One region of the Brachybacterium fresconis genome, then DNA from elsewhere that is predicted to be linked to it. Evidence: riboswitches for the same ligand, from Rfam matches in the RefSeq annotation. Region 1 holds a riboswitch; each other region holds the start of a gene.
The links. Region 1 has a riboswitch for thiamine pyrophosphate ahead of JOF44_RS07160 (YkoF family thiamine/hydroxymethylpyrimidine-binding protein). Riboswitches for the same ligand answer to the same signal wherever they lie in the genome.

Region 1 (8,896 bases):
GCACGTGAGACGGCACCGCGCCGGCCAGTGCCAGCAGGAACGTGGACTTGCCGGCGCCGGAGGGGCCGAGCAGCAGGACCTGCTCTCCCGCCCGGAGGGTGCCGGTCCAGGGGCCGACGCCGTCCCCGGAGGGCAGGACGACCTCGAGGTCCTCGGCCCGGACCACCGGCCGGTCACCCTCGGCCGCGCCGCAGCCCGCGGGGGCGCGTCCCGTCGGGCGCTCCGCACAGGCTGCGACGACGCGATCCGCCCGCCCGGCGCGACCGGGTGGCGACGCCTCAGCGGACACGGCGGGCGGGGGCGTCGTCGACCGTCCTCGGATCCGCGCTCTGCCGGGATCCGCCGATCGCGAAGTTGTCGAGCACTCCGGTGCGCACCAGGGCGTCGACCAGGACCTTGGCGAGCAGGCCGCCGAGGACGATGCCGGAGACCACCTGCATTCCCAGTCGCAGCCCCAGGATGTCCTGCCCGTACCAGCCCATCCGCACGGCGGTCCAGAAGAAGACCAGACCCGCGCCGAGGGCGCCGGAGAGGGCGTAGGTGCCCCATCCGAACCGGCGGTACCGGGTCAGTGCGAAGGGCAGCTCGCTGCCCGCCCCTTGCAGCGCGGCGGACAGCAGCAGCAGCGGACCGACGGGACTGCCCAGGAACACGACCTCGACGACGGCCGCGAGGATCTCCGCGATCACTCCGCTGAACGGGCGGCGGATGATCGCGACCGCGACGGGCCCCACCAGCAACCAGGACCCGGCCAGGACGTGCTGGGCGAGGTCCCCGGCGGGCCCCATGGCGATCGCCAGAGCGTTCCAAGTCTGGACGAACACCCAGTACAGGAAGCCGAAGACGGTTCCGAGCACCACCACCAGCACGATCTCGCGCAGGTCCAGCCGGCCGCGGGCCCGGGCGGTCATCGCGTCACCGTCCCGAGGTCCCGGACCTCGTGCGAGGGACTGTTGAGGCTGACCGTGAGATGGCTGGTCACGTGCTGGACGCCGCGCCCCACCAGCACCCATCCGGCGAGCGCGGTCGCGAGCACGTCCCCGACGTCCCCCTCGAGCCGGGTCGCGAAGTGCTCGGAGCCGCGGAAGGTGCCCAGGTCGCGGGCATGATCGATCGCCGCGCAGATGTCCCGCATGTGGTCGGGGGCGGTGCCGTCCGCGGCGACCTGGTCGGCCAAGGGGTACAGGGCCCACTCCGCGGTGGCGAACCGCCCGGTCCGGCGCGGGGGCGGGACCTCGGCGCGACGCGGCCCGGCGCCGCCGGGCAGCTCGCAGACGACCTCGCCAGGGCAGCCGCGGGACAGGTGCACGGTCAGCGCGGCGTGGTGCTCGGTGCGGGCGAGTCCCTCGCCGAGGTCGATCAGCCAGCGCAGGAGGTCCGCCTCGTGACCTCCGACATAGGTGGAGACGTCGCCGGTCTCGCGCACCAGAGAGCTCTCGTCGAGACCGGAGAGCGTCTCGCCGAGGATCCGGGCGTAGTCGTCGGCCATGACGGCGGCGGTGATCCGGGCGCCCACCCCGAAGCCCAGCGGGGTCTCGACAGGGTCCGCGGAGGCGGTCGGGGCTCTCCCCTCCCCCGGGGCGGCGGACGAGGCGGGAGAAACGGACGATGCAGCAGCGGTGGTCACGATCCGTGCCTTTCACGACGCGGCACGGACGCACAGCGGCTCTCGCCCTGCGGAGGCTCCCTGCGCCGGCATGATCCGGATCAGGTTCTACGGTCGGAGTCGGAGTACTCCCTCTCAGCCCGGCTCACCGGGCTCCCGTGCACACGGCCACTGTAGCCGCCGACGGGAGCGTGCCGCAGACCTGTCCATGCGCCGGCACGCGCGCTCAGTCCTCCACCAGGGGGACGAAGCGGAACCCGCCGTGCTCGGTGTCCCGCACCCGGCCCCCGCGGCGCTCGAGGCGATGCATCGTCGTCCCCACGGGGATCACCATCACCCCGCCCTCGGCCAGCTGGTCGAGCAGCGCGTGAGGGACCTCGCGCGCTTCGGCGGAGACCAGGATCCGGTCGTAGGGGCCGTCCTCCGGGGCGCCCAGCACACCCGGGCGGGCGAGCCGGATCTCCGCCACGCCCGCGGGGTCGGCGGCGACGAGGGCCTGTCGCGACGGTTCGATGAGCGCCTCCTGGCGCTCCACGCCGATCACCCTCCCGCCGGGTCCGGCGAGCTGTGCGAGCAGCGCCGTCGTCCACCCCGACCCGGAGCCCAGGTCGAGCACCCTGCCACCGAGCGGCACGTCGAGCAGCCGGAGCATGACGGCGACCGTGTAGGGCTGCGAGTTCGTCTGGCCGTGGCCGATGGGGAGCGGGGCGTCCTGGTCCGCCCGATCACGCTGCTCCTCGGGCAGGAACCGGGCACGCCGAACCGCTCGGAAGGCGAGGTCCACGGCGTCGGCGTCGTGCTCCATGACGACCACTCATCCCCTCGAGGTGATCTCGACGACGCCGTCGGCCGGCCAGTCGCGCACCTCGGTGCCCTCGGGGGCGAGGTTCGTGGACTGGCGCAGGAAGATCGGTCGGCCGACGTCGCTGGCGATCGCCTCGTGCACGGGCAGGGCGAGGACCGGGCGGACGCTGCGCAGGAAGTCGATGGTCTCGGACATCTTCGACCACGGCGCGACGACCGCGAAGGCGAGCACGTCGATCCCGTGGAACTCGGGGACCGGCTCGAGGGAGTCCCCGGTGATGCCGAGGCGCGGAGAGTCGCCGGCGGTGAGCACCAGACCCGTGTTGCCCACCCGGGGGATGTCGGGATGGATGATCGCGTGCTGGCCCCCGACGGCGCTGATCCTCAGAGCCGGGTCATCGCCGACGGGCGGGAACTCGTGGGCGGCCCCGGCGCTCAGCGGGAGCAGACGCTCGCCGTCCACCGCCGGGACGTCCTCGGCCGGCTCTGCCAGCTGCGTCGCGGTCTCCGGCTCCGCGATCACGATCGCGTCCGGGCTCGCCGCGAGCACCTCGGCCAGCAGGGCGCGATCGAGGTGGTCGGGATGCTGATGGGTGATCGCGATGGCATCGATCGTGCTGAGGGTCCCGGGACCCAGAGCGCGCACGGCCCGCCCGCTGAAGCCGCCCGGGTCGACCAGGAGCCGTCTCCCGGCGGTCTCGACGAGCAGGCATGAATGGACGAGGTGACGGATCTTCATCGCTGCCTCCGGCATCGGTGGACTCGGACACGACGAACGTAACCTGATTCGCCGCAGGGCGCGAGGGGTCGCGCGCCGGGCGCCGACCGCCGGGCGCCGAGCTCTCCCCCGGGTCGCCGGGCACCCGCCGGCCGGACTCTGCCGCCGCCGGGTGCTGGGCGCTCCCCCGCCGGGCCCCCGCGGCTCGGTACGATGGCCGGGGTCGGCACCGAGATCGTCGGTGAGCCCGGGAGCCGCTCCCGTCCCGCCCAGCAGAACGCACCCGTCCGGCCGCCCGCGAGCGGCCGATGTCCTCCAGGAGAGCGCCCCATGCCCCGCGTCGTGGTCCATGTCATGCCGAAGCCGGAGATCCTCGACCCGCAGGGGAAGGCCGTCGCCGCGGCGCTGCCCCGCCTGGGCTTCGAGGGGATCAGCTCCGTGCGCCAGGGCAAGCGGTTCGAGCTCGAGGTCGAGGGCGAGGTCACCGACGCGGTGCTCGCGAACCTCCGCGAGGCCGCCACCACCCTGCTGTCCAACCCCGTGATCGAGGACGTCACCGCCCTCGATGTCGAGGAGGGCCAGGCCTGATGCGCATCGGTGTGGTGACCTTCCCCGGCACGCTCGACGACCGCGACGCCCTGCGGGCCGTGCGCCTGGCGGGCGGCGATCCGGTCGCGCTGTGGCACGGCGAGGACGATCTGCTGGACGTCGAGGCGATCGTGCTGCCCGGCGGCTTCTCCTACGGCGACTACCTGCGCGCCGGCGCGATCAGCCGCTTCGCCCCGGTGATGGACAAGGTGGTCGACGCCGCCCGCGGCGGGATGCCCGTCCTCGGCATCTGCAACGGGTTCCAGGTGCTGTGCGAGACGCATCTGCTGCCGGGCGCGATGATCAAGAACTCCCACCGCTCCTTCCTCTGCCGCGACCAGCCGCTGCGGGTCGAGAACACCCGCACCGCCTGGACCACCGAGTACGAGCAGGACCAGGTCATCCGGATCCCGCTGAAGAACCAGGACGGCCAGTACGTGGCCGACGAGCGCACCCTGGCCGAGCTCGAGGCCGAACAGCGCGTCGTGTTCCGCTACACCGCCGGCGCCTCCCACGGCCCGGCCGGCTTCGAGTCCAACCCCAACGGGTCCCGGCACGACATCGCCGGTGTCACCAACGCCGAGGGCAACGTCGTGGGGCTGATGCCCCATCCCGAACATGCCGTCGAGACGGGCTTCGGCCCCGACGAGCCCGGGGCGGGCACCCGCACGGGCGTCGACGGGCTGAGCATGTTCACCTCGGTGCTGCGCAGCCTGGTCGCCTGACCCTCGATCCTCCGCGCCCCGCGCCCACGAGCGCCGTCCCCCTTCCGGGGGGGGGTGTCCCTATGTTTCGAGTCAAGCCGCGAGGGCGGCCGGCTCAGGGGTAGGGACGGTTCTCGGGGGCTGGTAGTAGGTGCCGTCGCGGAGCATTGCGAAGATGACGTTGCAGCGGCGGCGGGCCAGGCAGATAACGGCGGCGTTGTGACGTTTGCCCTGGGCTCGTTTGCGGTCGTAGTAGGCCTTCGAGGCAGGGTCGTGGTTCGAGGCGACCCAGGCCGAGTAGAACATCGCGTTTTTCAGGCGTTTGTTGCCGGATCTGGCGGGGAACTCGCCGCGGATCGAGGTTCCGGATCTTCGCGTGACCGGCGCGATGCCTGCATAGGCCGCGAGGTGGCCGGGGGTTTCGAACGCGGAGCCGTCGCCGATGTTCAGGAGGATCTGGGCGGCGGTCTTGATGCCGATCCCCGGCATGCTCATCAAGACCGAGGCGAGAGGGAAGTCCTCCAGCATGGCCTCGACCTCCCGCGCCACTGTCGCCCGCTGTTCCTTCAGTTCCTTCACTTGACCAGCGACTCGGGGGATCACGAGCTCCACTGCCGCGGTCGCCGGCACGACCACGGTCTGCTCGCCCAGCGCCTTGAAGATCTGGTCGATCAGCGCTTCGGGATCGCGACGCGAACGGGACCGGGCAAACCGTAGAACCCTGGCCCGGCCTGCAGCCCTGAACCTGGTCGGGCCGCCAAACTTCTCCAGCAGGTCCAGCACGAGCCCGGTGGCCAGACTGCCGCCGGCGAAGACGCGCTCGAACGCAGGATGAATCTGCGTGAGCAGAGACCGAATCCGATTCAGCGCCCTGGTGTGAATATTCGCGTCACTGGGGTCCGTCGGTAGCGCGTCTCGGGGCCGGTGCGCGAGTCGGGGTGTAGCGCGCTCGGGGGCCACCGACGGTGTGCTTGGGGGCCACGTCCATAGGCTCCTTCCGCCGCGTGTATAGGGCACGTGGCGGAAGGAGCAATCGGAAATGGTACGGAAGATTAGAGCGAAGCTCGTGCTGCAGCTGCGGGCGGAGGGCTTGTCCGGGCGGGCGATCGCGGCGTCGCAGGGCATGTCGCGCAAGAGCATCACGGCAGTACTGGAAGCTGCAGACGCGGCCGAGATCAGCTGGGACGATGTCGCCGACTTCCCTGACGGGGAGGTGTATGCCTGGTTGTTCCCGGGCCGGGGTGAGCATGAGAGCGTGTTCGCCCAGCCGGACTGGGAACGCGCCCACCGCGAGATGGCCCGGGTGGGGGTGACGCTGAAGCTGCTGCACGGTGAGTACGTCGATGCCTGCGCTGCTGCGGGAGATCCGGCGATGGGCTATGACCGGTTCTGCAAGACCTACCAGCGTCATGTCCTGGTCACCGGGGCCGCCTCCCGGGTCGGGCACAAGGCTGCCGCGAGCGTGGAGGTCGACTGGTCCGGCCCCACGATGACGCTGAGCGACCCGGTCACCGGGAAGGAGACCAGGGTCTACCTGTTCGTGGGGTGCCTGCCGTTTAGCCGCTACGCGTTCGCCTGGCCGGCGCTGGATATGCGTCAGGACACCTGGCAGCGCGCGCATGTGGCGATGTTCGAGGCCTTCGGCGGGTCGACGCCCCGGGTCGTGCCGGACAACCTCAAGACCGGGGTGATCAAGCATCCCCGCGAGGGCGAGGTCGTCCTCAACGACGCCTACCGGGAGATGGCCGCGCACTACTCCGCGGCAGTCCTTCCCGGCCGGATCAAGAAGCCCAAGGACAAGGCCAGCGTGGAGAACACGGTCGCGCACGTGGCGACCTGGATCATCGCGGGACTGCGGGATCGACGATTCACCTCGCTGCCGGAGTTGACAGCAGCGGTCGCCGAGCGGATGGACGAGTACAACGCCGAGCCGTTCCAGAAGCGGCCCGGGTCTCGGGCCAGCGTCTTCACCGCGGAGGAGAAGCCGTTGCTGACCGTGCTGCCGGCGGTGGGCTATGAGATCTCGCGGTGGGTCTATGCCCGCCGGGTCGGACGCAACGCGCACGTGGTCTGGGAACGGAACTACTACTCGGTGCCGTTCGCTCATATCGGGGAGCGGGTGGATCTGCGGATCACCGACCGGGCGTTGGAGGTCTATCGCGGCACCGAGCGGCTGACCAGCCACCTGCTGCTGCCGGAGACTGCGGCCAATGAGTACCGCACCAACGAGGCTGACCTTCCCGGTGGGGAGCGTTACCAGCCCTGGGACGCTGCACGAGTGAGGGCGTGGGCCGAGCGGATCGGCCCCGCAGCCGTGACCGTGATCGACCGGATCTTCGAGTCCGTGCCCATCGATGAGCAGGGCCTGGACGCCGCGCTGGCGGTGCTGCGCCTATCGCGCCGCTACTCCAGTGAACGGGTAGAAGCGGCCTGCCAGCTGGCGCTGGCCGGGAGGGTGAGGTCGCCGCGTTATGCGCACCTGCACCCCATTTTGGCGACCGGCCAGGACCGGATGGCCGCGTTGCGGCCACCACGAGAAGAGAACGCTGAGCAGGGCGGTTACGTCCGTGGCGGCGACTACTACGCCGGAGGTGTGAAGTGAGCGTCATCGATATCGAGACCAAGCGCAAGCTGCGCGAGATGGGCGCGGCACCGCTGCTGGAAGCGTTCGAGACCCAGGATGAGAACCTCGTGCTGGGGATGGGGTTCGAAGACCGTCTCCAGCTCGCCGTCGACGAGGCCCACTCGATGTTCACCCACGCGAAGGTCGAAGGACTGATCCGCCGGGCCAGACTGCGTTACCCCGGTGCTGACCTCCGCCGGCTCGACCTGATCGAGCAGCGCGGCCTGGACCGCAACGTGATCACCCAGCTCGCGACGTGCTCATTCATCGCCCGCCAGCAGAACGTCGTCTTCCAGGGCTTCACCGGCTCGGGGAAGTCGTATCTGGGATGCGCATTGGCCAAACAGGCTTGCCAGCACCGAATCCGTGCCCACTACATCCGGATGCCCGACCTCGCCGAGGCCTGGGCCCTGGCCCGCGACAAGCCCCAGGGGAAGAACAAGTTCCTGCGGAAATACGCAGCGTTCAGCCTGCTGGTGATCGACGAGTGGCTCCTGGACCACCCTGACGCGGACATGCGCTACATGCTGCTGGAGCTCCTCGAACACCGCTACGACAACGCCTCGACCGTGTTCTGCACCCAGTACGCGAAGAAGGACTGGCACCAACGCCTCGGCTCCGGAGTCCACGCCGACGCGATCATGGACCGGATCGTCCACAACACCATCTGGGTCGATACCGGCAGCCACAACATGCGCGAGCACGTCGCCACGCTCAAGTAACCAACCCCGGTGGAGGCCGGCGGCCCCGACAGCCGCGACCGCTGGCCCCCACCGGCACTACCCCTGGCCCCCAGAGGCAATATCCGGTGGCCTCCACAGCTTCAAATATTCACTGGTGGTCTCGTGGGCGAGATCCTCATCGAAGCCGGCGAGGACCTTGAGCGCCGAGAGAACCTCGTTGTCGCGGTCGACCTGGCGAAGCGTGTGGGGCATGGTGCGGGCCGTGTCGGCAATGATGAACGCGTCCCGCGCGTCGGTCTTTGACCTGCCCGGATAGAGGTCTGCAGCCTTCCGCATCGCCAGGCCCGGTAGGTAGGCGACGGAGCAACCGGAATCTCTGGCGACCGCGATCGGCAACGCTCCGATGGTGTTGGGCTGATCGACGACCATCAGTACCTCGCCATGCTTCTGCAACTGAGTGAACAGCTCGCGGAGCTTGGTCTCGTCCTGCGGGAGCGGCTTGTCGAACAGCTTGTTCCCGTCCGGGTCCAGAGCGCAGGCATGGTGGCCGGACTTTCCGACGTCCAGGCCGATGACGACCGCAAATCGTGTGTCCATGATGCTGTCCTTCCTTGGAGCATCATCGCTGGTCGCAGTCTTGACACCCGATGCCGGCACCCACGTTACGAAGAGACCTCAGCAGTGCTGGGCCGTGTCCCTATCAGCGGTCAACGCGTGCCTCTCGACCGGGCGGCAACACCCCCCGGACCATTGATGGCAGGGCAACAAAGCCATACCCGGCCGAGCGACCAGACCCCCGGCGATCGGGGGTGCTCACAAGGTAACGGGCGGCGCTCCTGCGTTCCCGGCCGACGGGAGCAGCGCTCCGGGCCGACGGGCTCAGACGCGCTCGGCCGACAGCACGGTGAAGCGGCGGTCCCGGGCGCGCTGACGCACGGGGCCGACGCGATGCTCCACCTCGGTGCGATAGCGCAGGTGGGAGTTGTGCACGAACCACAGCTCGCCGCCGGGCCGCAGCACCCGCGCGGCGGCGTCCAGCAGACCCTGCACCAGGGTCGCGTCGACGGCGGTGCCGTCGTGGAAGGGCGGATTCAGCAGCAGCAGGTCGGCGCTGCGATCGGCCACTCGGAACAGCGATTCGTCCCAGGTCACCTCCGTGTCCTCGCGGTC
Region 2 (3,855 bases), 590 kb from region 1:
GAGCAGTTTGGGACCATACCCGGTGCCCGGCAGGCTGAGGCCGTCGGGACTGTACCGGCTCATCGAGGGTGCGTAGGTTCGGATGAAGTCGAGGTCGTTCTTCCCTGAGAGGTACCACAGTGCTTCGGCGTAGTTGAAGATGATGTTCTGCCGACGAGACCTGGCCAAGCAGTACCGCCGGGCCGGGTTGGTCAGGCGTGCGGTGTAGCCGATGATTTCGCGTTCGTCCTGCCCGCGGGGACTGTTCTGGTATTCGAACCCGGTGTAGACCTGTCGCAGGGAATCCAGGTAGAGCGTGTGGAGGTCGGGATACTCAGGCTTCACTGACGGCTCCTGCCTGCGCGTGCTCGATCGCGGTGAGGATGCGTGGTCCGGTGGGCTGCTCGGGATCGATGGTGATCATCTGGACGTCGGCGACCGCTGAGAGGCCTCGGACGAGGAACGCGTACTCGGCTCCCTCGTCGAGGAGTAAGACGATGGGTTTGTTCCAGGCGGAGGCCCACCCGATCTCGATGTGCGTGCCCGGGGATGCCGGTGCGCCGGGGAACGCGACGAAGACGTCGCAGGCGGCGATCTCCGTGTAGTCGATGCGTGTGCATTCGCTGGGTTCCATGAACTCACGGCCCCAGTGCTCTCTGCGGTGGGCGCAGTGCACATCCCACCCCTGGGTTTCGAAGAAGTCGATGATCGAGGTGTACTTGTCGATCGCGGCGTCGCCCATCACATGGGTGTCGGCGTCGACGAGAGCTTTGAACGGGCCGGCGAGAAACATCTTTCGCGTCATCGTCACGGCTCCTTTCATGAGTCGAAGTGGTTAGCTCTACCGATCGGAACGAGGAGGGGCTGTTCTGCATCCCTACCCGCGCGGCCAGAGCTGGTGGAAGTGATGCAGGGGACCGTGACCTTGGCCGACGTCGAGGCGGTCGCTGGCAACGAGAGCGCCGTGCAGGTAGGTCTTCGCCCGTTCAACGCTTTCGGGCACGGTGTGGTCAGGCAGCAGTGCGGTGATCGCCGAGGACAAGGTGCAGCCGGTGCCGTGGTCGTTGAGGGTTTCGATCCTGGGAGAGGTGTAGGTGGAGATCCCGTCGGGGCCGGCGAGGTAGTCGACACTGACCGTCTCGTTCGTGAGATGCCCGCCTTTGAGTAGCGCCCACTGACAGCCAAGGCCACGCAGCCCGGTGGCCTGGTCCTCCATCTGCCCCAAGCGGGTGACATCTGTGGTGTCGAGGAGCACGGCGGCTTCGGGAAGGTTCGGGGTGATGATCGTGGCCAGTGGCACGAGCGTGTCTCGGATGGCTGCGACCGCATCGTCGTCCAACAGCCTGTCGCCGCTCTTGGCGACCATCACCGGATCAAGGACCACGGTCTCGGCTTCGTGGTATTGCAGGCGCTCGGCGATGACCTCGGCGATCGCGGCGTTGGCGACCATACCGATCTTTACCGCGTCGACGCGCACATCGTCGAACACTGCATCGATCTGCTCACCGACGAAAGAGGGATCAAGGGGCATGAACGAGCGCACACCGCGCGTGTTCTGTGCCACGACCGCGGTGATCGCGGCCATACCGTAGGTGCCCCTCGCTGAGAAGGCTTTGAGATCGGCGTGGATGCCCGCCCCGCCAGTGGGGTCGGTGCCTGCGATGGATAGGACGTTCTTGATCGTCATGCGTGCACTTCCTTCTGCTGCTGTGTGGCGGCGTAGCGGGCGACCTCGGCGACATCCTTGCTCAGAGTCAGGCGGGCCTCGTCGACCTCGTCGAGGGGGAACCAGCGTGCTTCGAGGGCGTCGTCGCCAGCGTGGGGTTGCCCCGAGCGCCACTGGCAGAGCACGGCGATAAGCACGTAGTGACTGTCCAACCGTCCAGTCTCGTCTCGGCTGAACGCATCAACGGAAGTCAAAACACCGGTCGCCTGACCGATGATGCTGGTTTCTTCACCGAGTTCGCGTTCGGCGGCTTTGGTGATCGTTTCTCCGAATTCGATCTTCCCGCCCGGGAATCCCCAGAATCCTGCATCAGGAGGGTTCGCGCGACGCACCAAGAGGACATGGTCATCTTTGATGAGGACGGAAATGACTGCGACCCTCGGGCGCACCTCGACTGAGGACGTCGCGGGGCCGACAACAGAATGGGACACTGTAACCTCCTAATGGGGAGGCCAGCGAAGGAAAGAAGCCCTGCTAGACCAGTCCCTTCGCCGGCATGATCCGGATCAGGTTCTAGGGTCACCACGCTGACAACGTCCAGTGGTATCTCAGCCCCTTGACGGGACACCCCTCGGTGCAACCCGAATCTACCAGAATGCCGTCACAGATACACCCTGCGCGGATTGCCCGCTGCGGGATGCTGGTGTTGGGATCGGCTGCGCACCTATCCAGTGCTGCGACTGTGCCCGATGGAGCAAGTGCCCGTCTCACGGGTGGAGTCACTGGTCGGTGTCGGCCTTGGACGGTAGAATGGAAGGTGTCGGGCGAGCATGAAGGAGGACAGGTCATGGCGACGACGAAGGCCCTGGAACAGGCCGAGATCGACCGGCTCGAAGCGCAGGTCACTGCGAGCCAGCGGATGGCTAGCGAAGAGGAGACTGACGCCGACCGTGCCCTGGGCCGCAAGGTGCTCACTGGAGAGATGTCCGCCGATGACGCCATCGCCGTCCGGCTGGCGCAGATCGACGCGAAGCACGGCATCACCCGGTAACACGCCGCGGGCCAATGTCTCGGGCGGGGGTGGACGGTGATGCCGGATCATTACACGTATCCCGGCACCGAGGTGCTCGTCAACATCCCCGGCTACACCGACCCGGCGGCGTGGAAGGAAGCCGAGACCGCCCACGGCGCGAGATAGGTGCCCTGGATCACGAGCTGCGAGCGGCGTTGCAGCGGCGAGCACACCGCCTCGACCCCGACCCGCCGTTCGGTCCACCAGACCAGGGGCGGGGGCCACATGACCGAGGACTCGGACTATGAACACTCAACGTACCGCCACAGGCGAGCGGAACGAGAGCAGCGTGCGGGCGGCCCGGTCACGTCCGGGCGAGGAGAACGGGTCCGCAAAATGGGCGGACCCGTTGATCACGACGCAGGCCAACCTCTCAGGGCGAAACCCCTGTCACGGTGGGAGGAAATTTCCTCCCACCGTGCCAGGGGGACGCCCACGGTGCCGCCACTGTGGCGGCGCCGTACGCCTCGCGCGGGCAGGCCATGGTGGTGCCGAATCGGCACCACCATGCCATCCGCAGGTGCGAACCGTGCAGGGGCAACGGGGCCGGAAAATTTCCGGAGCCGTTCACCGGCCCCCGGCGCGGGCACGGTCCTGCAAAATTTGCGGGACCGTTGGCTTGGGCACGGGGGTGGAAAATTTTCACCCCCGTGGGCTCGAGCCGACCGTGGTGCCACCGTGGCACCACCGTCAAGAACGAGGGCAGGTCGACGGTGGTGGCAAATTGCCACAACCGTGCTGCCGGAGACGACGACAGCGGGCTGACGGTGGTGCACAATTTTCACCACCGTGACTTTCCGCTGGTGACTGCTCCGGGGGCGCCGAATCGGCACCCCCGTGCCCGACCCCGTTTTCGGGGCCTCCAAGGGCACGACAGCACTGACCATCCACATATAGTAGCTCGCTCCTGCGCGGATGGCTAGATGCAGTGATTGCTGTTTTTGAACCTCGGGTGTATGGGCGTACCTGTCGGGTATGAACAGTATCCCGACACCCCAGACCCATACGCCCACCACGACGACGAGGCCGCGCCTGGCGATCGACGACGAGGCCCTGACCGACACCGACCGGGAGACGATCCGGCAGGCCGCGAAGACCACAGCCTCCCGGTTCCCGCCCATGAGTGCCGAGCAGGCCG
Region 3 (8,896 bases), 600 kb from region 1:
ACACCATCGACAGCGGCCACGTTCCCTACCCGGATGACACATTCGATGCGATCGTGTGCTGCTTCGTATTCATCAACGTGCCCACACGCGAGGAACTGAGAGCGATCGCCCGCGAGCTCGCCCGAGTGCTTACACCGACCGGCAGACTCTTCATCGTCGATAGCAACCCGGCGGCCACAGGAGTACCGTTCCCGACCTTCCGCAGCGGCGAGCCCGGCAGAGGCTACCGTGACGGAGACGAACGCAAGGTCAGCTTGCAGATCCCCGGCACCGGGATCCTCGAGCTTGTCGACCGGCACTGGTTCATCAGCACCTACGAGGCGGTGCTGACCGAGGCCGGCTTCACAGTCGACAAGGTCACCGACCGCGGAGCACAAACCGTAGAGGACGTCGGCTCCCAGGCACCTATCGACCATCCACCGTTCATGCAGATCACAGCCCACCTCCAAGACCACTCCGAGTCGACGATCGGGGCGGGGTAGATGACGCGCGACGCTTCCTACCCGAAGCCGGCGACGCTGGCGGCAGTGGTCCGAAAAGGACGTGTACTCCTTATCCGGCGTGCCCACATGCCCGACGCCGAGCGCTGGGCATTCCCCGGGGGCAAGATCGAACCCGGCGAGACCCTGACCGCCGCGACCGCGCGCGAACTCGCCGAGGAAACAGGAGTCCTCGCCACACCCGGTGATGTCTTCGATGCTGTCGACGTCATCGATGCCGACCACAATCTGCATTACGTCCTGATCGCAGTGCTCTGCCGATGGGAACGAGGGGAACCGGTCCCGGACGATGACGCACTCGAAGCGGCATGGTTCACCCTCGAGGAAATGGCTGCGATACCGGTCGCGGAAACATTCAACGTCCGCGCTATCGCCCAAACCGCGCTCGAGCTGGAACGCAAGCAATAGGAACACTCAAGAAGCCAGAATGCCCATTTGCCGGATAGCACGTAGTGATATCAGGTGTTCTGTGACAGCGATTCCAGTAACGAAGAATCAGGCCGTCCGAAGCTTGTGGAGAGTGTGGTTTCCGTGATGTGATGGTGGCGTGACACGGGGCGCCGCCCGTTCCAGCTTTCGAGCACGGGACGTGGTCGGCTGAGATGACACCCGTTGAACCTGATCCAGTTAGCACTGGCGAAGGGAATGTCCGGACTTTCACCCGCCGACAATGTTGGCGGTGTCAGCGCACCGAAGAGCAACTTTCGCTCTTCGGTGCGCACGGGTTGCCTTCGCCTCGATATCGAGAGGCATACACATGGCACACACTATTCTCCCCCTCACCGAGCAGATCGTCCTCGTCACCGGCGGCGCCCGCGGACTCCGAGCTGCGATCACTCGCGCGTTCCTGGCCCAGGGTGCGCGAGTGGTCATCGACTACCACACCTCCCAGGACGCCGCGGAGGACCTCGCCGCCGCCCACCCCGGAAAGGCGATCGCAATCCGGGCTGATGTCCGCGACCGCGCCCAGGTCGATGCCCTCGTCGCTGAGGCCGCCGATCGCTTTGGCGGTCCGATCACCACGGTCGTGAACAACGCGCTGGCTGACTTCTCCTTCAACGGCGACGCCCGCTCCCACGCGGACCAGATCTCCTACGAGGAGATCACCGCACAGTTCACCGGCTCCGTGCATGGGCCTCTCAACGTCATCCAGGCCACCCTTCCCGGCATGGTCGAGGCGGGCTTCGGCCGGATCGTCAACATCGGTACGAACCTCTTCCAGCACCCCGTCGTGCCCTACCACGACTACACCGCGGCGAAAGCAGCGCTGCTGTCCCTGACACGCACCTTCGCCGACGATCTCGGCCCGCAGGCCATCACGGTGAACATGGTCTCCGGGGGGCTGCTGCTGACCACCGACGCCTCGGCGGCGACCCCTGAGGCGGTCTTCGAGGGCATCGCCGCGGGCACCCCGCTGCGGGCGGTGACGACGCCGGATCAGCTCGCCGACCCAGTCGTATTCTTCGCTTCCCCGTGGGCCAGGGGTGTGACGGGTCAGAACCTCATCGTCGACGGCGGACTCGTCAAGGGGTGAGCGGCGTGGAAGGCAAGCAGGCCCACTTCAACCTCTTCATCCACGGTGTCGGTCATCGCAGCGCGGCCTGGTGGTCACCGCCACGTCGTGCAGCGCAACGACCGACTGCGCCTCGTCCCTGAACACCGTGACCACGCCTCTCTCATCTCACTCTTCGTTTAAGCAGAGCCCCTGCAGAAGCCCCGTTCATTCCCTTGACGGACACGCCGTCAACACCCTTCGGTCTAGATTTCTGGGGCGCTCTTCTCTCCGTGGGCTCGGAGCATGCCGAAGGCGACGAGGCCCGCCGCGAGCACGGTCAGAGCGATTCCGCCCCAGGTGACCGCGAGTCGGAACTCCGCGGTCTGCTCGGTCGGCCAGGCCGATGCGGTGAGGTGCCCGGTGAAGATGGCGGCGAGGAAGGTTCCGCTCAGGGCGATGCCCACGGCGGTTGCGAACTCGCCGGCTGTATCGGCCAGGGCCGCGCCGACGGTGGTCCGGTCTTCTGGAACTCCTTTCATGACGTTGGTTCCCGCGACGACGCCGACGACCCGCATTCCCGCCGCGACGAGCACGAGGGCCACAGCGATCCAGACGTATCCGACGCGTCCCAGAAGCGCGTAGACGGCCAGGCCCACGACGACGGCAGAGGCGCTGAGCCAGGCCGCTCGATCGAGTCCGAGCTTGTCGACGAGGATCGAGATGACGGCGCCGCCGGCGACGAGGACGATCACTTGCGGAAGCATGCCCAGTGCTGCCTGGGCGGGCGTCCATCCCCAGTCGAGCTGGAGCTGAAGTGCAACGAGGTACCCGATACCTGCGACGGCGAGGTTGGCTGCGCCTTTGAAGGCCAGTCCGCTGGACACGAGCGGGCTCGCGATCAGCTGCAGGTCCAGCAGGGGGTATTGGAACGAGCGCTCGCGCCAGGCGAATGCTGCCGCGAAAGCGATGGTCGCGGCCACCCCGGCCCAGGGGAACCAGGTGTCTGCGCCCACTTCGACGAAGAGGGCGGGGGCGAGCAATGCGGATGCGATGGCCGCGGTGCCCAGGATGGCTCCCCAGATATCGACAGGATCGCGGTGAAGCTCTTCTGGCCGGTCGGCGGGAATGCCTTTGCGGATCGCGATGAAGGCGATGGCTGCGATCGGCACGTTGACCAGCAGCAGGGTCTGCCACGGTGCGATGGCGAGGACGAAGCCGCCGGCGATCGGGCCGACGGCAAGGCCGATGAGTCCTACGGTGGAGATCACCGTCATCGCGCGTACCCGGAGGCGGTCATCGGCGAAGAGCCGGAACGCGAGAGCCAGGGAGCCCGGCGTGGTCATCGCGGCGGCCACCGCCATCGCCGCGCGAACGGCGATGAGCTGCCCGGCAGTGGCCACGAAGGCTGTCGCGAGACTCGTCATCCCGAGCAGCACGAGCCCGGCCAGCATCATCTTGCGTCGGCCGATGCGGTCGGCGACGGCGCTGAGCGCGAGCATCAATCCGCCGAACACGACGGAGTACACGCCAGTCACCCATTGCAATGCGGTGGCGGTGGCCTGTAGTTCCCGGCCGATGGTGGGCAAGGCGACATTGAGGATCGAGTTGTCGAGCATCTCGAACAGGAACACGGCCGACAGCCCGGCCAGCGCGATCCACGCGTCCTTCAGCGTGTGAGGCGGCTGCACGGCCTCGGACTGGTGGCTGGGACGACGAATCATGGGTCACTCCTTCTCGGTGAAGAAGTGACGGGCCGTTCGTCCCGTGTGTGCTCGTGCGCTCTGTAGAGAGCCTCGTCTTCAACAGCGACGCACGTTTTTACTTCCGATGATCCCAGACTACCACTCGAGCGACACGCGTTTCAGGAGGCGAGCCTCCCCGCCCCTTCCTCCTGGTCCTAGTGTCTGTTCGACCTCGCCACAGTCTCAACACTCGTCTCCGCCCTCACCCTGACTCCTCCATACCGGATCGCTGGACCACCCAGAGCTGTCTCGACTCATCGGCTCCAGCCCGGCAACTCACCCTCGCGATGGCCTCCCCGATCAGCCCCGCCGCCTGAAGACACAAATAAATGGACGCATGTTACCTGCGGTAGTGCCCGCGCACCTTCCTCACGAAGCGACTCGTGAGGAAGGCGGTGACCGGCATGAAAGGCGGCGTGACCCTCTTCCGCGGGCCGGGCACTGCCGCCCGCCGGTACCTCGAATCCGACCGGTCCACCGCGGATGACTACTACCTCGAAGGCGGCACGGCGCTGGCGGACTTCACCATCACCAACGCCGCCGGTGAGGTCGTCGCGAACACCGGGCTGGACCCGGAGCAGTACGCGGGCTGGGTGGACTGGGTCCATCCGCTGACCGGGGAGCGGATGGGAATCCCGCGTGAGGCTGGCGAGATCCGGAAGGGCTCGCCGCGGTTCGCGGAGATGGTCGTCAACACCCCCAAGTCCCTGTCGATCGCTGCCGCCCTGCACCCGGAGGTCTCCGATGCCCTCGATGCCGCGCAGCAGGATGCGGTGGCCGAGATTCGGCGGTGGCTGGCCCAGCACGCCTACACGCGGGTTGGCCCGCGCGGGGAGCAGGAAATCATCCCGGCGGAGTCGGTGCAGACGGTGGCCGTGGTGCATCGCACCAGTCGTGCCGGTGATCCGCACCGGCATGTGCACTTCCAGATCGGCACTCGCGTGCCCGCCGCGGGCAAGTGGCGTGCCCTCGATACTGCGGTCCTGTTCAAGCAACAGGGTGCGATCCGTGCACTCGGCGCTGCGGTGATCGCCGCGCACCCGCACCTGGCTGCAACCCTGGACGCTCACGGCCTCACCCTCGACCCCGTCACCGGGGAGGTCACGGAGCTGGAGACGTTCAACCCGGTGATGAGCAAGCGTGCCCATCAGGTCGAACGCAACCTGAAGCGGTTGGAGGCCGAGTGGGAGTCCGCGCATCCCGGCGAGGAGGCCGGCCCCGTCGTCCGCGCGCGGCTGCTGCACAAGGCGTGGGCGCATGAGCGGCCGAACAAGAAACCGTCCGACCTCGGCGACGAAGATGCTTGGAAGCAAGAGCTGGTCGAGGCCGGTTACAACCCCGAGACCCTCACCCGTGCACCAGCACCCGAGCGGGTGTCCGTCGATGACCTCAGCGTGCAGGAAGTCGCCAACCGTGCCCTCGACCGCAGTGCGGCGGGTGGGTCGACGTGGACGGTGCACACCATCCGCGAGCACGTCACCCGCATCACCACCGACCACGGCGCGCAAGCGACACCTACGGAGTTGCGCGAGTTCGTGCAACTCGCCACCGATCTCGCAATAGGGGATTGAATCGGCCCAGGTTTGATGCCGCTGCTGTTTGAGTCCGAGAGGATGGACAGCATGCCGAAGAAGATCGATCCCCAGCTGCGCGCGAGGTGCGTGCGGCTCGTGCGCGAGCACGCCCAGGAGTACCCCACCCTGACCGCGGCGACGGCCGCGGTCGCCCGCCAAGAGGGCGTCTCGCGGGAGTCCGTGCGGCGCTGGCTGGCCCAGGCCGAGGTCGACGACGGGTCCCGTCCCGGCACCACGACCGAAGAATCCGCCGAGGTCAAACGACTGAAGGCCGAGGTCAAGCGATTGCGGGAGGACAACGAGATCCTCCGCCGGGCCTCAATTTTCTTCGCGGGGGAGCTCGACCCCCGCAACCGCTGATCCTCGCCTTCATCGACGAGATGCGCGCCGAGGGCTATGCAGTCGAGTCGATCCTCCGCGTCCTGCGCCAGCAGGGCCTGGAGATCGCTGCACGCACCTACCGGGCCTGGAAACGGCCGGCCCGCATCGCTGCTCGCACCGTCACAGACGCTCTGGTCGAGGACAAGGTCCGCGAGCTTGCATGGAAGTTCAACCCGGTCACCGGGCAGGTGCAGATGACGCCGGAGGGCTTGTACGGGCGACGGAAGTGGGTTGCCTTGCTCCGCCGCCAAGAAGGCCTCGCCGGCACCTCCCGCGGCGCGGTCGACCGGGCCATGCGGACCCTTGGCCTCGAGGGCGTGCGGCGGGTGAAGAAGCTGCGCACCACCATCCCTAATCCGGATGGGAAACGTGCCGGTGACCTGCTGAGTCGTGACTTCACGGCTCCGGCTCCGGACCGGGTCTGGGTCACCGATTTCACGTATGTCCGGACGTGGGCGGGGTTCGTCTATGTCGCGTTCGTCGTGGACGTGTTCGCCCAGCGGATCGTGGGCTGGCACGCCAGCTCCAGCATGCGCACCGACCTGGTGATGACTCCGCTGCGGATCGCACTGTGGCAGCGCGACCGCGACGGAAACCCGGTCCCACCAGGATCTTTGGTAGCGCACAGCGATGCCGGGTCCCAGTACACCTCGGTCCGGTACACCGAGCACCTCGACCTCGAGGGCATTGCCCCGTCGATCGGGACCGTCGGCGACGCGTATGACAACGCCCTCATGGAGGGCGTGAACGGCCTGTACAAGACCGAGTGCATCCGCACCACGGTCTTCCACGCCGGCCCCTTCCGGACGCTCTCGGACGTCGAGTTCGCGACCGCCGGCTGGGTCGACTGGTACAACAACCGGCGTCTCCACGGCTCCCTCGGGATGCTCACCCCGGTAGAGTTCGAGACGCTCCACTACGAGGCCCTCGACCGAGAGCCCGAACCCGCAAAGTAGCGGCAGAGAACCTGGGCCGATTCAGATTGCTTCTCCGTGCTGCCGCCCGGTGCCGTGCACCCCGAGCATGTTGCACACCTCACCAGTCTGCGGGTGGTGGAGGCCGAGACGCAGTTGCGTGACCGGCTCGAAGTGCAGGCACCGAACCGCGAGCCGCCCCGTCCCGACCTGACCGAGCTCGCCGCCGAGCACGGCCTCGATGCCGGGCAGGCCGAGGCTGCGGCCGCGGTCGCCTCCCCTGACCCGCTCGTCGTGGTTGAAGGGGCCGCCGGGTCCGGGAAGACCACCATGCTCGCCACCGCCATCGAAGCCCTCGACCACGACGGACGGTCGGTGCGGGTGGTCACCCCGACGAAGAAGGCCGCCCAAGTCGCAGCCGAGACCCTAAAGGTGCCAGCCGACAGTGTGGCTGCGCTCGTGTACGCGCACGGGTTCAGGTGGAACGACGACGGCGTCTGGACCCGCCTCAAGCCCGGCGACACCGACCCCACCACGGGCCAGACCTATATGGGTCCGCCGCAGGGTGCTCGGTTGGTGCGGGGTGAGCGGGTGATCGTGGACGAAGCAGGGATGCTCGACCAGGACACCGCGCTGGCCCTCCTCACCATCGTCCGCGAGTCTCGGGCGTCGGTGGCGCTGGTCGGCGACCGTGCCCAGCTGCCCGCGGTCGGGCGTGGCGGGGTGCTCGATATGGCCGCGCACATCCGCGGGGCAACTGTGGATATGAGCGAGCTGCACCGCTTCGACGACGAACACTATGCGGCCTTGACGTTGCGGATGCGCGACGGGAAGAACCCTGCGGCGATCTTCGACCAGTTGCACTCGCTCGGCTTGGTCCGGCTGCATGCCGACGATGACGCGCTGCGCGAGCACATCGCCGAGCACACGGCCCGCGAGGATGCTGTGACCGTGGCGACCAACGACGAGGCCACCGTCCTGAACGAGCGCATCCGCACCGTCCGCGTCGAAGCTGGCGAGGTCGACGACACCCGTACCGTGACCGGTTCTGATGGTCTGGCGATCGGTGTGGGTGATCTGGTGCAGGCGCGGCAGAATGATGCCGAGCTGCGGGTCGCGAACCGGCAGACCTTCACCATCCAAAGCGTCGACGAGGACGGTGCGGTCCACGCGATCGAGACCGGCACCGACCGCAAACACAGCGTCACGGTTGCCCTTCCGGCCGAGTACGTGGCCGAGCACGTGCATCTGGCCTACGCCTCCACCGCCTACGGCGTCCAAGGCGCGACCGTCGACAGTGCGCACACGGTGCTCTCAGACGCTCTCGACGCGGCAGCCGTCTATGTGGGCCTCACCCGTGGCAGCGGACGCAACGAACTCCACGTGATCGCTGCGGACCTCGCAGGGGCGAGGGCGCAGTTCGTGGAGGCGATGGGTCGCGACCGCGCCGACCGGGGCCTGACCGATGCCACCGCCCGCGCGAACGAGGCCATCGCCGGTCTGGTCAAGGACGGACCTATCTCGATGGTCTCGGAGGAGCTGGCGCGGCTCGACGGGCTGGCGGAGAAGGCGGAGCAGCGGGCCGCCTGGTGGGAGAACGTCGGCGACCAGCTCACTGGGCTGTCGGCCCGGCATCGGGATGAGACGGATGAGAGCACCAGCGCCCTCGCCACGGCAGAGGAGCACGCCACCACCGTGGGGGCCGACACTCTCGCACCCCTGGAGGCCCGCGCCGAAACCGAAGGCCAGGAATACCTTGACGCCGTGGGCGAGGAAGCCCAGGCCGCCGGACGGCTCGCGACGGCTGGCTGGTTCGGCAAGCGGCGCGCCCAGCGCGAGCACGACACCGCCCGCGAGCACACCCAGGCCCTGCGCGGTCGCCTGTCCTCGGAGTGGGGCACTCTCCCGCGGCATGGGGGCGACCTCGACGAGTGGGTGGATCGTGTCGCCGCTCAACGGGCCGAGGAGTCTCCCGAGGTGGTGGAGGCTGGCGAGGCCGTGGTCGAGGCGCGGCAGGCGCGTACCGGGTTGCAGGAGCGACAGCGCCGCGACCGGCTGACGCTATTGGCGCGCCTCCACGGGGTGGACAACGTCCGCCGTGACCCCGACCGCTACCTGCGCACGAGCCCCCGCAGGGAGGCGGCAAAGTGGAGGGCGTCGGCGGAAGAAGCGCGGGCCGACGCCGCCGAGCTTCGTGGCCTGCCGTCGGATCAGGCGGCGGATCTCATCGAGATCAAACGCGCCACCGCCGAAGCCCACGAGACAGCGCTCCGGGAACGGCAGCGGCAGC
Region 4 (8,896 bases), 2.7 Mb from region 1:
TTCCTGCAGCTCGCCCCGTCGGCCGACGTCGATCCCGGCTCCCCGGTGGTGCGGCACGTCCACATCCACCTCGGCCTGTACGGCTCCTGGACCTTCGCCGGCGATCCCGGCTTCGCCGAAGCGCATGCGATCGGGGCCCCGCGCCTGCGCGTGGGCGAGACGGAGGAATCCCTGGCGACCGACGAGGCGGTCGGCACCGCGCACTGGCGCCGTCTGGTGCCGCGGCCGACGGTGCGACTGCGGATCGCCGGGCCGTGCGGGCTGGCCGACCTGACCGGGCCCGCCACCTGCGAGGTGCTCGACGCCCCCGGCCGCCAGGCGGTGCTGGACCGGCTGGGCCCGGACCCGCTGCGCCCCGACCCGGACGGGACCGGGCGACGACGCTTCGTCGACCGGGTGCGGCGCTCCCGCACCGCGATCGGCGTGCAGCTGATGAACCAGCAGGTGATCGCCGGGATCGGGAACATCTACCGGGCCGAAGCCCTGTTCCGCGCCCGGCTGGACCCTTTCGTGCCCGGCGTCGACCTCAGCAGGCCCCTGCTGGAGGACCTGTGGGAGGACCTGGTCGCGCTGCTGGCCTACGGCGCCCGCACCGGACGGATCGTGACCACCGAGCCCGAGCACCGCGACCTCGAGGCGCGGATCATCGAGCGCTCCCGCGGCACCCGCCAGAACGGCGACGGGGATGCCGACGTCGTCCCGCGGGAGAAGTCCTTCTACGTCTACCACCGCCAGAGCCTGCCCTGCCGTCTCTGCGGCGCCGCCGTGCGCTCGCAGGACCTGGCCGCCCGCGCCGTGTTCTGGTGCCCCGCCTGCCAGCGGGTGCGCAGCCGACGGGCGAGCTGGACCCGCGAGCACCCCGCCGCCGCCTGGGCGCTGACCCCGTGAGACCGTAGGACGATGCGCACAGAGCCCGAGCCGCCGGCCGCCACCGCCTGCGGCCTGCTCGCCGTCGGCGACGGCCACGAGATCTTCTGGGAGGAGAGCGGCGCCGCCGACGGCGTGCCCGTGGTGTACCTCCATGGCGGCCCCGGCAGCCCGCTGACCCCCGGGTACCGCCGCAGCGTCCCGACGGATCGCAGCCGGCTCCTCGGCCTGTCCCAGCGCGGGGCCGGGCGCTCCGCCCCGTCGGCCGGGAGTCCCGGGGAGGTGGATCTCTCGGCGAACACCACGGCGCACCTGGTCGCCGACCTCGAACGGCTCCGCGAGCACCGGGGGATCGAGGCGTGGATCGTCCAGGGCGTCTCCTGGGGCAGCACCCTGGCACTCGCCTACGCCCAGGCGCATCCCGAGCGGGTGCTCGGTGTGCTGCTGTTCGCCGTGACCAGCACCTCCCGTCGCGAGGTCGACTGGATCACCGAAGGGGTCGGAGCGCTGTATCCCGAGGCCTGGGACGCCTTCGCCCGCCTCGCCGAGGACCACGGCGGCTACGACCGCCACGACCGGTCGCCGGAGCGGCTGCGCCTGGTGGAGTCCTACCGGCGGATGATCACCTCCGGAGATCGGGACCTGGAGGACGCCGCCGTACGGGTCTGGATGACCTGGGAGGACGCGCACATCGGCATCGGCGGCGGAGGCCCCTCCGGCCCGCACGCCGGAGCCGCAGGAGACCCGGTCACGGAGTACGAGCGGGGCGTCGCCCGACTGGTCACCCACTACTGGGCCCACGACGGCTTCGTCGCCGACTGGGCCGCGCCGTGGGGCGCCGCGCCCGGCAGCGGGCTGCTCGGCGGGATGGATCGCCTCGCCGGGATCCCCGGGGCCCTGATCCACGGTCGGCGCGACGTCTCCGGGCCGGCGCTGACCGCCTGGGAGCTGCATCGAGCCTGGCCGGGCAGCGAGCTGATGATCATCGAGGACGAGGGCCACGGCGGCCCGGCCATGGTCGAGGAATGGCGGAGATCGCTGGCGCGGATGGTCGACGCGGCCACCGCGTCCGATCGGTACCCTGACCCTCATGCCTGAGCCCGTGACCGACTCCGACGAGGTGCTGCGACGCGCCCCCGTCGCCGAGATCGACCCCCGCACCCTGTACCTGCTCGCCAAGCTCCGCCAGGACGTCTTCGCGCTCGAGCAGGGCGCCACCGACCCGGATCTGGACGGGCGCGACCTCGACCCGACCACCACGCTGGTGTGGTTCGAGGTGCCCGGCGCGGAGGCCACGGCCGCGGGTCTTCAGCGCGAACCCGCCGCCCACACGCGGGTGCTGCGCGAGGCCGACGGCACCGTGCGCATCGGCCGGGTCGCCGTGCGCGCGGCGGACCGCCGACGGGGCCTGGGCGGGCGCGTGATGCGGGCGAGCATCGATCTGGCCCGCGCGCTCGATGAGCAGGCGGAGATCCACGTCGACGCCCAGGCCTACCTCGAGCAGTGGTACCAGGGGCTCGGCTTCGAGACGGTGGGCGCGCCGTTCGACGAGGCCGGGATCGAGCACGTGCCGATGCTGCTGCGCCCCGGGCGAGGCTGAGCGACCCTCCGGCGCCGGATCCTCAGCCCTCGGCGGGCGGCGTCTGCTCGAGCAGGGCGATGATCTCCGTACGCTCGAAGTACCGCGCGGTCTCCAGGGCGCTCGGGGTCCCCCGGTGCGGGTCGGCGCCCGCGGCGAGCAGGGTGCGGGCGACCTCCACGGTGCCCTTGAAGGCGACCCCCGCCAGCGGGGACTGCCCGCGGTCATTGGCCAGGTCCACGTCACCGCCGCGGGCGGCGAGCTCGCGCACCAGCTCCGAGTGCCCGTGATAGGCGGCGAGCATGAGCGCCGAGTTGCCGCCGCCGTCGCGCAGATTCACCGGGGCGCCCTGGTCGACGAGCGACAGCAGGGTCGCCGCATCGCCGCTGCGAGCCGCCTCGAGCATCGTGGTCGCCAGCGCGATGACGGCCTCGTCCTCGGCGGCGGTGGGCTGGGGCTGGGTGTCCTCGTTCACCGCTCCAGGCTACGGCGTCCCGGAGCGCCGTGCACTCGTGGGACACCTCACCCCACCAGTGCTTCCGCCACGGCGGGCCACACCAGCAGCACCAGGGCGAGCAGCGCCCCCAGCACGTCGGCGCGCCCGAACTCGCTGGGCTCGGCCCAGGTGCGGTCCGTGGCGCCGGAGAAGCCGCGGGCGTCCATGGCCAGGGCCTGCTGCTCGGCGCCGCGCAGGGTGTCGACCAGGAGGGCCAGGGTCGCGCTCGCCAGCAGCTGCGGCGAGCGGGCCGAGCCCAGGCCGCGCTGGATCCGGGTGCGGGTGATGATCTCCCACTGCCGGCCCAGATGCCCCACCCGCACCAGGGCGAGGACCCCGGCGGCGACGGGGCGCGCCGGCAGATGCAGCCGTCCGCCGAGGGCATCCCCGAGGGGCGTCGGAGCCACGCTGCCCAGGGCCAGCACCCCGGGGGCGACGAAGACGCCGATCCGGGCCGCCTCCTTCAGCCCCAGCAGCCAGGCCTGACCGGACAGCGCCGGGGCCTCGCCCAGCAGCGCCGTGGTCCAGGCGAGAGAGGCGGCCGACAGCGCGATCGGCACCAGGCGCAGCAGGCCGCCGCGCAGCGAGCGGACGGCGAGCGGACCGAGCAGCACCAGCGGCACCAGCGCGAGCAGTCCGCCCTGCCAGGTCTGGACGGCGAAGGATCCGATCGCTGCGAGGATCCCGATCAGGCACAGCGTCAGCGGGTTCAGGGCGTCGGCCGGGATCCGGCGGCGCGGGCGGGACCGAGGCACCGCCTCGGGGTCGGGCGCCGCCAGGTCGAACCGGTCTCCGGCGCGGGCGATCAGGGACGGATCGTGGGAGGCGGCCAGCACCGCGCAGCCGCGGGCGGCGGCGTCCTCGAGCAGACCCAGGACGGCCTCGCGCCGGCGGGCATCGAGGCCGACGGTGGGCTCGTCGAGCACCAGCAGATCGGGCTTCTGGGCCAGCGCGGCGGCGATCGCGACACGTCGCTGCTCGCCGCCGGAGAGACGGTGGGGGTTGGCGCGGGCGAGGTGGACGAGATCGGCGCGTTCGAGCAGCTGATCGGCCAGTTGCTCGTCGTCGGCCCAGGGGGAGGCGCGCAGCTCCTCGGCCACGGTGGCGGCGACGAAGGAGTGCTCGGGATCCTGCGGCACGGTCGCGAGGCGGGAGGGGGCAGGACGCTGCGCGGTGCCGAGGGCGGGCGGGCCTGCCGCGGTCAGCACGCGCAGCAGCGTGGTCTTGCCGGCCCCGCTGGGACCGGTCAGGACGCCCAGGGATCCCGCACGGACCGTGAGGTCGACAGGGCGCGTGAGCCCCCGTGCAGGGACCGTGACGCCGTGCAGCGCCGCGACCACGGCGGCCTCCGGGGCGACCATCCGCGGCGCGGGGCCGTCCGCGGCGTCCTGGCCCTCCAGCATCCCCGCCGCCACCAGGGCGTTCCGGTGCTCGGTCAGGGCGGTGGCGGCGTCGACGTCCAGCAGGATGCGGGCCTGCGGACCCAGCACGACGAGCCGGTCGACGTGGGGCAGCCACGGCTCGATCCGGTGCTCGGCGAGCACCAGGGTGCGATCCCCGGCGGCGGTGAGGATCGCCGAGCGCACCTGCTCGGCCGTCGCCGCGTCGAGCATGCTCGTCGGCTCGTCCAGCAGCAGCACGTCCGGCCTCAGCGCGAGAGCTCCGGCCAGGGCGATGCGCTGCTGCTGGCCGCCGCTGGTCTCGAGCGGGGCCCGCTCGAGGTCGAGCTCCACCCGCGCCGCCGGCAGGGCATCGGCCACTCGCTGCCCGATCGCGGGACGGGACAGGGCCGCGTTCTCGGGACCGAAGGCGACATCCCGCCGGATCGTCGCCGCGACCAGGGCGTCGGCGGGATTCTGCAGCAGCAGGCCACGCTCCCCGGGCCGATCGGGCGGGCCCGGAACCCCTGTGCCCTGGCCGGTCTCCGGGTCGAGCAGGCCGGCCAGGGCCCGCAGCACGGTCGACTTCCCGCTGCCGCTGGCGCCCGCCAGCAGCACCCGCTCGCCGGCCGGGATCGCCAGGTCCAGCCCGGCGATCGTCGGCTCGGCGCGGGTGAGGGGGCGCCAGGTGAGGCCGGAGAGCGCGAGCTCCCCGGTCGTCTCAGGCCTCGGTGGCGCGGACATGCTCACGTCCCGCCGGCAGCGAGTCGACGGCACCGGTGGCCGCCAGCGCGCGGGAGGCGGCCCAGCCCAGGCCCCCGGCCAGCACAGCACCGGAGAGGAGGAAGAACGCCAGCATCGTCAGCGAGTACGGCCAGCTCATCTCCGGGTAGTAGGCGATCTTCTCCCACCCCCATTCCAGCAGGGCGGAGGCCATGCCGCCGAGGACCGCGACGGGCAGGGTGAAACGGCGGTAGCGGGTCAGCAGGAAGACCAGCTCGACCCCGCCGCCCTGCATCAGCCCGGAGACGGCGGTGCCCCAGCCCCATTGGCTGCCCAGCAGCATCGAGACGACCGCGGCGATCATCTCGGCGAGCAGGGCGGCACCCGGCTTGCGGACGATCAGGGCCGCCAGCACGGCCGGCAGGAACCAGATCCCGGCGAGCAGGCCCTCGGCGGGCTTGAACGCCGCCGTCAGCGGCCCGATCAGGGTGTACAGCTGCCCGTAGCCCAGGAACGCGACCCCGAAGGCCGCTCCGATCAGCACGGTGACCAGCAGGTCGAGAGTGCGAAAGCGTGTCATCACGTCTCCTTCCACGAGCGGAAGGGGCGCGGGACGCCGTCGGCGCCTCGCGGAAATCCCGACTCCCTACGCCGGTGCGAGCCGGATCAGGTTCGAGGGTCTGCGCTGGAACGCGCACTCTCAGCACCCTGGTGGTGCTCCCCTGTCAGTCGATGACCGTGAGCCAGTCTAGCCCCTCAGCGCCGCGAACGGATCGCCTGGTCGATCGCCTCGGCCGTGCCCTCGACGTCCTCGGGGGACAGCAGGTAGTTCGTGCCGGAGCGGCCGATGATCTCCACCATGGTGCCGGCGCGGGTGACCATCATCCGGTGCGGCTGCTGGGTCTGTCCGGTGGTGAAGATCTTGCGATCGCCGACGGGCGTCAGCTCGGCGCGGGTCGAGGAGGTCGCCTTGCCACGGCGCCAGCCGTAGCCGCCGAGGGTCACGCCCACCGTGTTCGCCGCCAGCGTGCGGTACTGCACGGTGCGGAAGTCCTCCACGGGCCAGCTGGCCCGCGGCAGGAAGCCGCCGAGGCTCACGGTCACCCCGCGCTCGTCGACCAGGAAGCGGGAGTGCTGGCCCATCCAGGTCCACAGCGTCAGCAGGGCGAACAGGCCCGCGATCACCGCGGCGGCCAGCACCGAGCTGCGGCTGGCCATCAGCAGGGTGACGATCACGCCGGCCAGTGCGGTCAGGCCGATGCGGGTCCACCCGACCCCGGACGGACGGGTGGTGCCGACATAGAAGGGGGCGTCCGGCCGCCCGCTCACCAGATCGTCACGCGCTGCTCGGGGGCGCGGTACATCCCGTCGCCCTCGCGCACGTCGAAGGCCAGATGGAACGCCTCGAGATTCGAGACCACCGTGTTGCAGCGGAACTCCATCGGCGCATGCGGGTCCACGGCGAGGCGGCGGATCGCCTCCTGGGGACGGTTCTTGCCGCGCCACACCGTCGCCCAGGACAGGAACACCCGCTGCAGCCCGGTGAAGCCGTCCAGGACGGCGTCGACCTCGCGCGCCGAGCGGCTGCCGCGGTAGGCCGCCAGCGCGATCGAGAGCCCGCCGAGGTCACCGATGTTCTCACCGATGGTGAGGGCGCCGTTGACGCGGTGGACGTCGTCGAGCTCGCGGGGGGAGAGCTCGGAGTACTGGGCGATGAGGGTCGCGGCACGGGCGTCGAAGGCCTCGCGGTCCTCGTCGGTCCACCAGGAGGCGAGGTTGCCGTCCCCGTCGTACTTGGAGCCCTGGTCGTCGAAGCCGTGGCCGACCTCGTGTCCGATGACCGCCCCGATGCCGCCGAAGTTCACGGCGTCCTCGGCCTCGGCGTCGAAGAACGGCGGCTGGAGGATCGCGGCGGGGAAGACGATCTCGTTGGCGCCGGGGTTGTAGTAGGCGTTGACCGTCTGCGGGGTCATGTGCCATTCGGTCTCGTCGATCGGACCGCCCACCTTGGCGTACTCGAAGTCGGCGTCGAAGCGGCGGGAGGCCCGCACCGTGGCGACCAGGTCGCCGGGAACGATCTCGAGGCCGTCGTAGGTGCGCCAGCGCTCGGGATAGCCGATCTTCGCGGTGAACTTCTCGAGCTTGGCCAGCGCCTTCTCGCGGGTGGCCGGGGTCATCCACGGAAGCGAGGTGATCGAGTCGCGGTAGGCGTCCATCAGTGCGTCGACCAGGACGGTCATGCGCTCCTTGTGGGCCGGCGGGAAATGGAGGGCGACGTACTCGCGGCCGACGGCGAAGCCCACGGCGCCCTCGACGAAGGCGACCGCGCGCTTCCAGCGCTCCCGCAGCTCCTCGGCGCCGGAGAGCACCCTGCCGGAGAAGGCGAAGTCCTCCTCGACCAGATCCGCATGCAGGTACGGGGCGTAGGCGCCGACGGTGTGCAGCGCCAGCCAGGTGCGCAGCACGGCGAGGTCCTCGCCGGCCAGCAGCTCGGCGGCGGCGGAGACGAACTCGGGCTGGCCGATCGAGACCACCTCGACGGCGGCGGCCGGTGCCCCGGAGCCCTCGAGATAGGCGTCCCAGCAGAATTCTGGGGCGAGCTCGCGGCGCTGGGCGTCGTCCATCGGGTTGTAGGACTTCTCGCGGTCGCGCAGGCGGACCACGTCGACGTGGCAGGCGGCCAGGCGGGTCTCGAAGTCCATCACCGCACGGGCGAGGTCCTCGGCCTCCCCGGCGAGCAGACCCTCCCGGCCCGGCAGGTGGGCGATGCGCGCGAGTTCGGCGAGGTGAGCCGTGTAGGCCTCCCGGATCTCGGCGTAGTGCTCCTCGCGGTAGTAGGACTCATCGGGCAGGCCGAGACCGCCCTGGTGGAGCTTCACCTGGTAGCTGGAGGAGTCGTGGTCGTCGGTCCAGACGTAGGCCAGCAGCGCGCTGGTCCCCGAGTCGGGCGCGGCCATGGTGCGGGTGAGGGCCGGCAGGTCCGCGCTCCCGGTCACGGTGGCCAGGAGGTCCTCGAGCGGGGCGATCCCGGCGCGCTCGATCGACTCGGTGTCCATGAACATGCGGTACAGGGCGCCGACGCGACCGTGGTCGGTGGTGGGGGCGACGGCGGGTTCCGCGGCGTCGACCTCCTCGGCCGCGTCCTCGATGATCTCCCGCACCCGTTGCTCGGAGAGGTCCCGCAGCTGGTGGAAGGCTCCGTCGCTCGACCGGTCCGCCGGGATCTCGTGGGCGGCGAGCCAGCGGCCGTTGACGTGGCCGAAGAGGTCGTCCTGGAGGCGGACATCGGGATCGACCTCGGTCAGCGCGAGGCCGGAGCGGGCGGTGGAGGTGGGGGCAGCGGTCATCATCGGCTCCTGCGGGATCGTGGGGTGGGAAGAGTCAGGCGGGTCAGCGGTGCTGCGCGGGTCAGAGCCCGATCAGCCCGAGCGAGGCGAGGGCCAGGGTCAGCAGTCCGATCCCCAGCGGGGCGTAGGCCCAGGGGGTCCGCGAGCGCTCTGCGGGGGCGCGGCGCTGCAGCACGAGCGTGGACAGGCCGGAGCCGATGGACAGCACCGCGGTCCCGATCACCAGGACCGGGGAGAGGATCACCAGGACGGTCGCCCCGACCTGGAAGGTGAGGGTGCCCACGATGTCCAGCAGGCGCATCAGCACGGCACCGCGGGCACCGACGCGCTCGGCCAGCAGCGTGGCCACGGCGTCCTGGGACCACTCCGAGGGACGAGCGATCCGGCGCCGGGTGGAGACGGTCTGCGCGGTCGCCAGGGCCAGCCACACCAGGGCGGCCCCGGCACCGACCCACACGCCGAGCTCGGCGCGGATGTCGGCGGGCCACAGCAGCAGCGCCAGCAG

Region 2: another riboswitch for thiamine pyrophosphate. It lies ahead of JOF44_RS04530 (NUDIX hydrolase); the one in region 1 lies ahead of JOF44_RS07160 (YkoF family thiamine/hydroxymethylpyrimidine-binding protein).
Region 3: another riboswitch for thiamine pyrophosphate. It lies ahead of JOF44_RS04500 (3-oxoacyl-ACP reductase); the one in region 1 lies ahead of JOF44_RS07160 (YkoF family thiamine/hydroxymethylpyrimidine-binding protein).
Region 4: another riboswitch for thiamine pyrophosphate. It lies ahead of JOF44_RS19150 (ECF transporter S component); the one in region 1 lies ahead of JOF44_RS07160 (YkoF family thiamine/hydroxymethylpyrimidine-binding protein).

The regions. Positions count from the first base shown of each region.
Region 1 covers NZ_JAGIOC010000001.1:1,568,117-1,577,012, forward strand. Annotated here, with positions in the region: gene JOF44_RS07150 (ATP-binding cassette domain-containing protein) at 1-166, opposite strand, end outside; gene JOF44_RS07155 (ECF transporter S component) at 279-911, opposite strand; gene JOF44_RS07160 (YkoF family thiamine/hydroxymethylpyrimidine-binding protein) at 908-1,627, opposite strand; TPP riboswitch at 1,668-1,776, opposite strand; gene JOF44_RS07165 (protein-L-isoaspartate O-methyltransferase family protein) at 1,833-2,411, opposite strand; gene JOF44_RS07170 (MBL fold metallo-hydrolase) at 2,421-3,149, opposite strand; gene purS (phosphoribosylformylglycinamidine synthase subunit PurS) at 3,459-3,716, shown strand; gene purQ (phosphoribosylformylglycinamidine synthase subunit PurQ) at 3,716-4,441, shown strand; partial or broken gene JOF44_RS07185 (IS110 family RNA-guided transposase) at 4,514-5,302, opposite strand; gene istA (IS21 family transposase) at 5,460-7,022, shown strand; gene JOF44_RS07195 (ATP-binding protein) at 7,019-7,765, shown strand; partial or broken gene JOF44_RS07200 (IS110 family transposase) at 7,880-8,323, opposite strand; gene JOF44_RS07205 (class I SAM-dependent methyltransferase) at 8,606-8,896, opposite strand, start outside.
Region 2 covers NZ_JAGIOC010000001.1:979,229-983,083, forward strand. Annotated here, with positions in the region: gene JOF44_RS04515 (thymidylate synthase) at 1-324, opposite strand, end outside; gene JOF44_RS04520 (nucleoside 2-deoxyribosyltransferase) at 314-790, opposite strand; gene thiD (bifunctional hydroxymethylpyrimidine kinase/phosphomethylpyrimidine kinase) at 857-1,666, opposite strand; gene JOF44_RS04530 (NUDIX hydrolase) at 1,663-2,136, opposite strand; TPP riboswitch at 2,171-2,287, opposite strand; gene JOF44_RS04535 (hypothetical protein) at 2,493-2,696, shown strand; gene JOF44_RS04540 (hypothetical protein) at 2,789-2,944, opposite strand; gene JOF44_RS04545 (hypothetical protein) at 3,693-3,855, shown strand, end outside.
Region 3 covers NZ_JAGIOC010000001.1:969,379-978,274, reverse strand. Annotated here, with positions in the region: gene JOF44_RS04510 (class I SAM-dependent methyltransferase) at 1-482, shown strand, start outside; gene JOF44_RS04505 (NUDIX hydrolase) at 483-908, shown strand; TPP riboswitch at 1,044-1,163, shown strand; gene JOF44_RS04500 (3-oxoacyl-ACP reductase) at 1,258-2,034, shown strand; gene JOF44_RS04495 (MFS transporter) at 2,259-3,716, opposite strand; gene mobF (MobF family relaxase) at 4,142-5,308, shown strand; one part of gene JOF44_RS04485 (IS3 family transposase) at 5,360-5,633, shown strand; one part of gene JOF44_RS04485 (IS3 family transposase) at 5,633-6,648, shown strand; gene JOF44_RS04480 (ATP-dependent DNA helicase) at 6,745-8,896, shown strand, end outside.
Region 4 covers NZ_JAGIOC010000001.1:4,318,116-4,327,011, forward strand. Annotated here, with positions in the region: gene JOF44_RS19125 (Fpg/Nei family DNA glycosylase) at 1-888, shown strand, start outside; gene JOF44_RS19130 (alpha/beta fold hydrolase) at 901-1,965, shown strand; gene JOF44_RS19135 (GNAT family N-acetyltransferase) at 1,958-2,467, shown strand; gene JOF44_RS19140 (ankyrin repeat domain-containing protein) at 2,490-2,921, opposite strand; gene JOF44_RS19145 (ATP-binding cassette domain-containing protein) at 2,969-5,065, opposite strand; gene JOF44_RS19150 (ECF transporter S component) at 5,043-5,624, opposite strand; TPP riboswitch at 5,671-5,778, opposite strand; gene JOF44_RS19155 (hypothetical protein) at 5,801-6,373, opposite strand; gene JOF44_RS19160 (M13 family metallopeptidase) at 6,370-8,391, opposite strand; gene JOF44_RS19165 (hypothetical protein) at 8,453-8,896, opposite strand, start outside.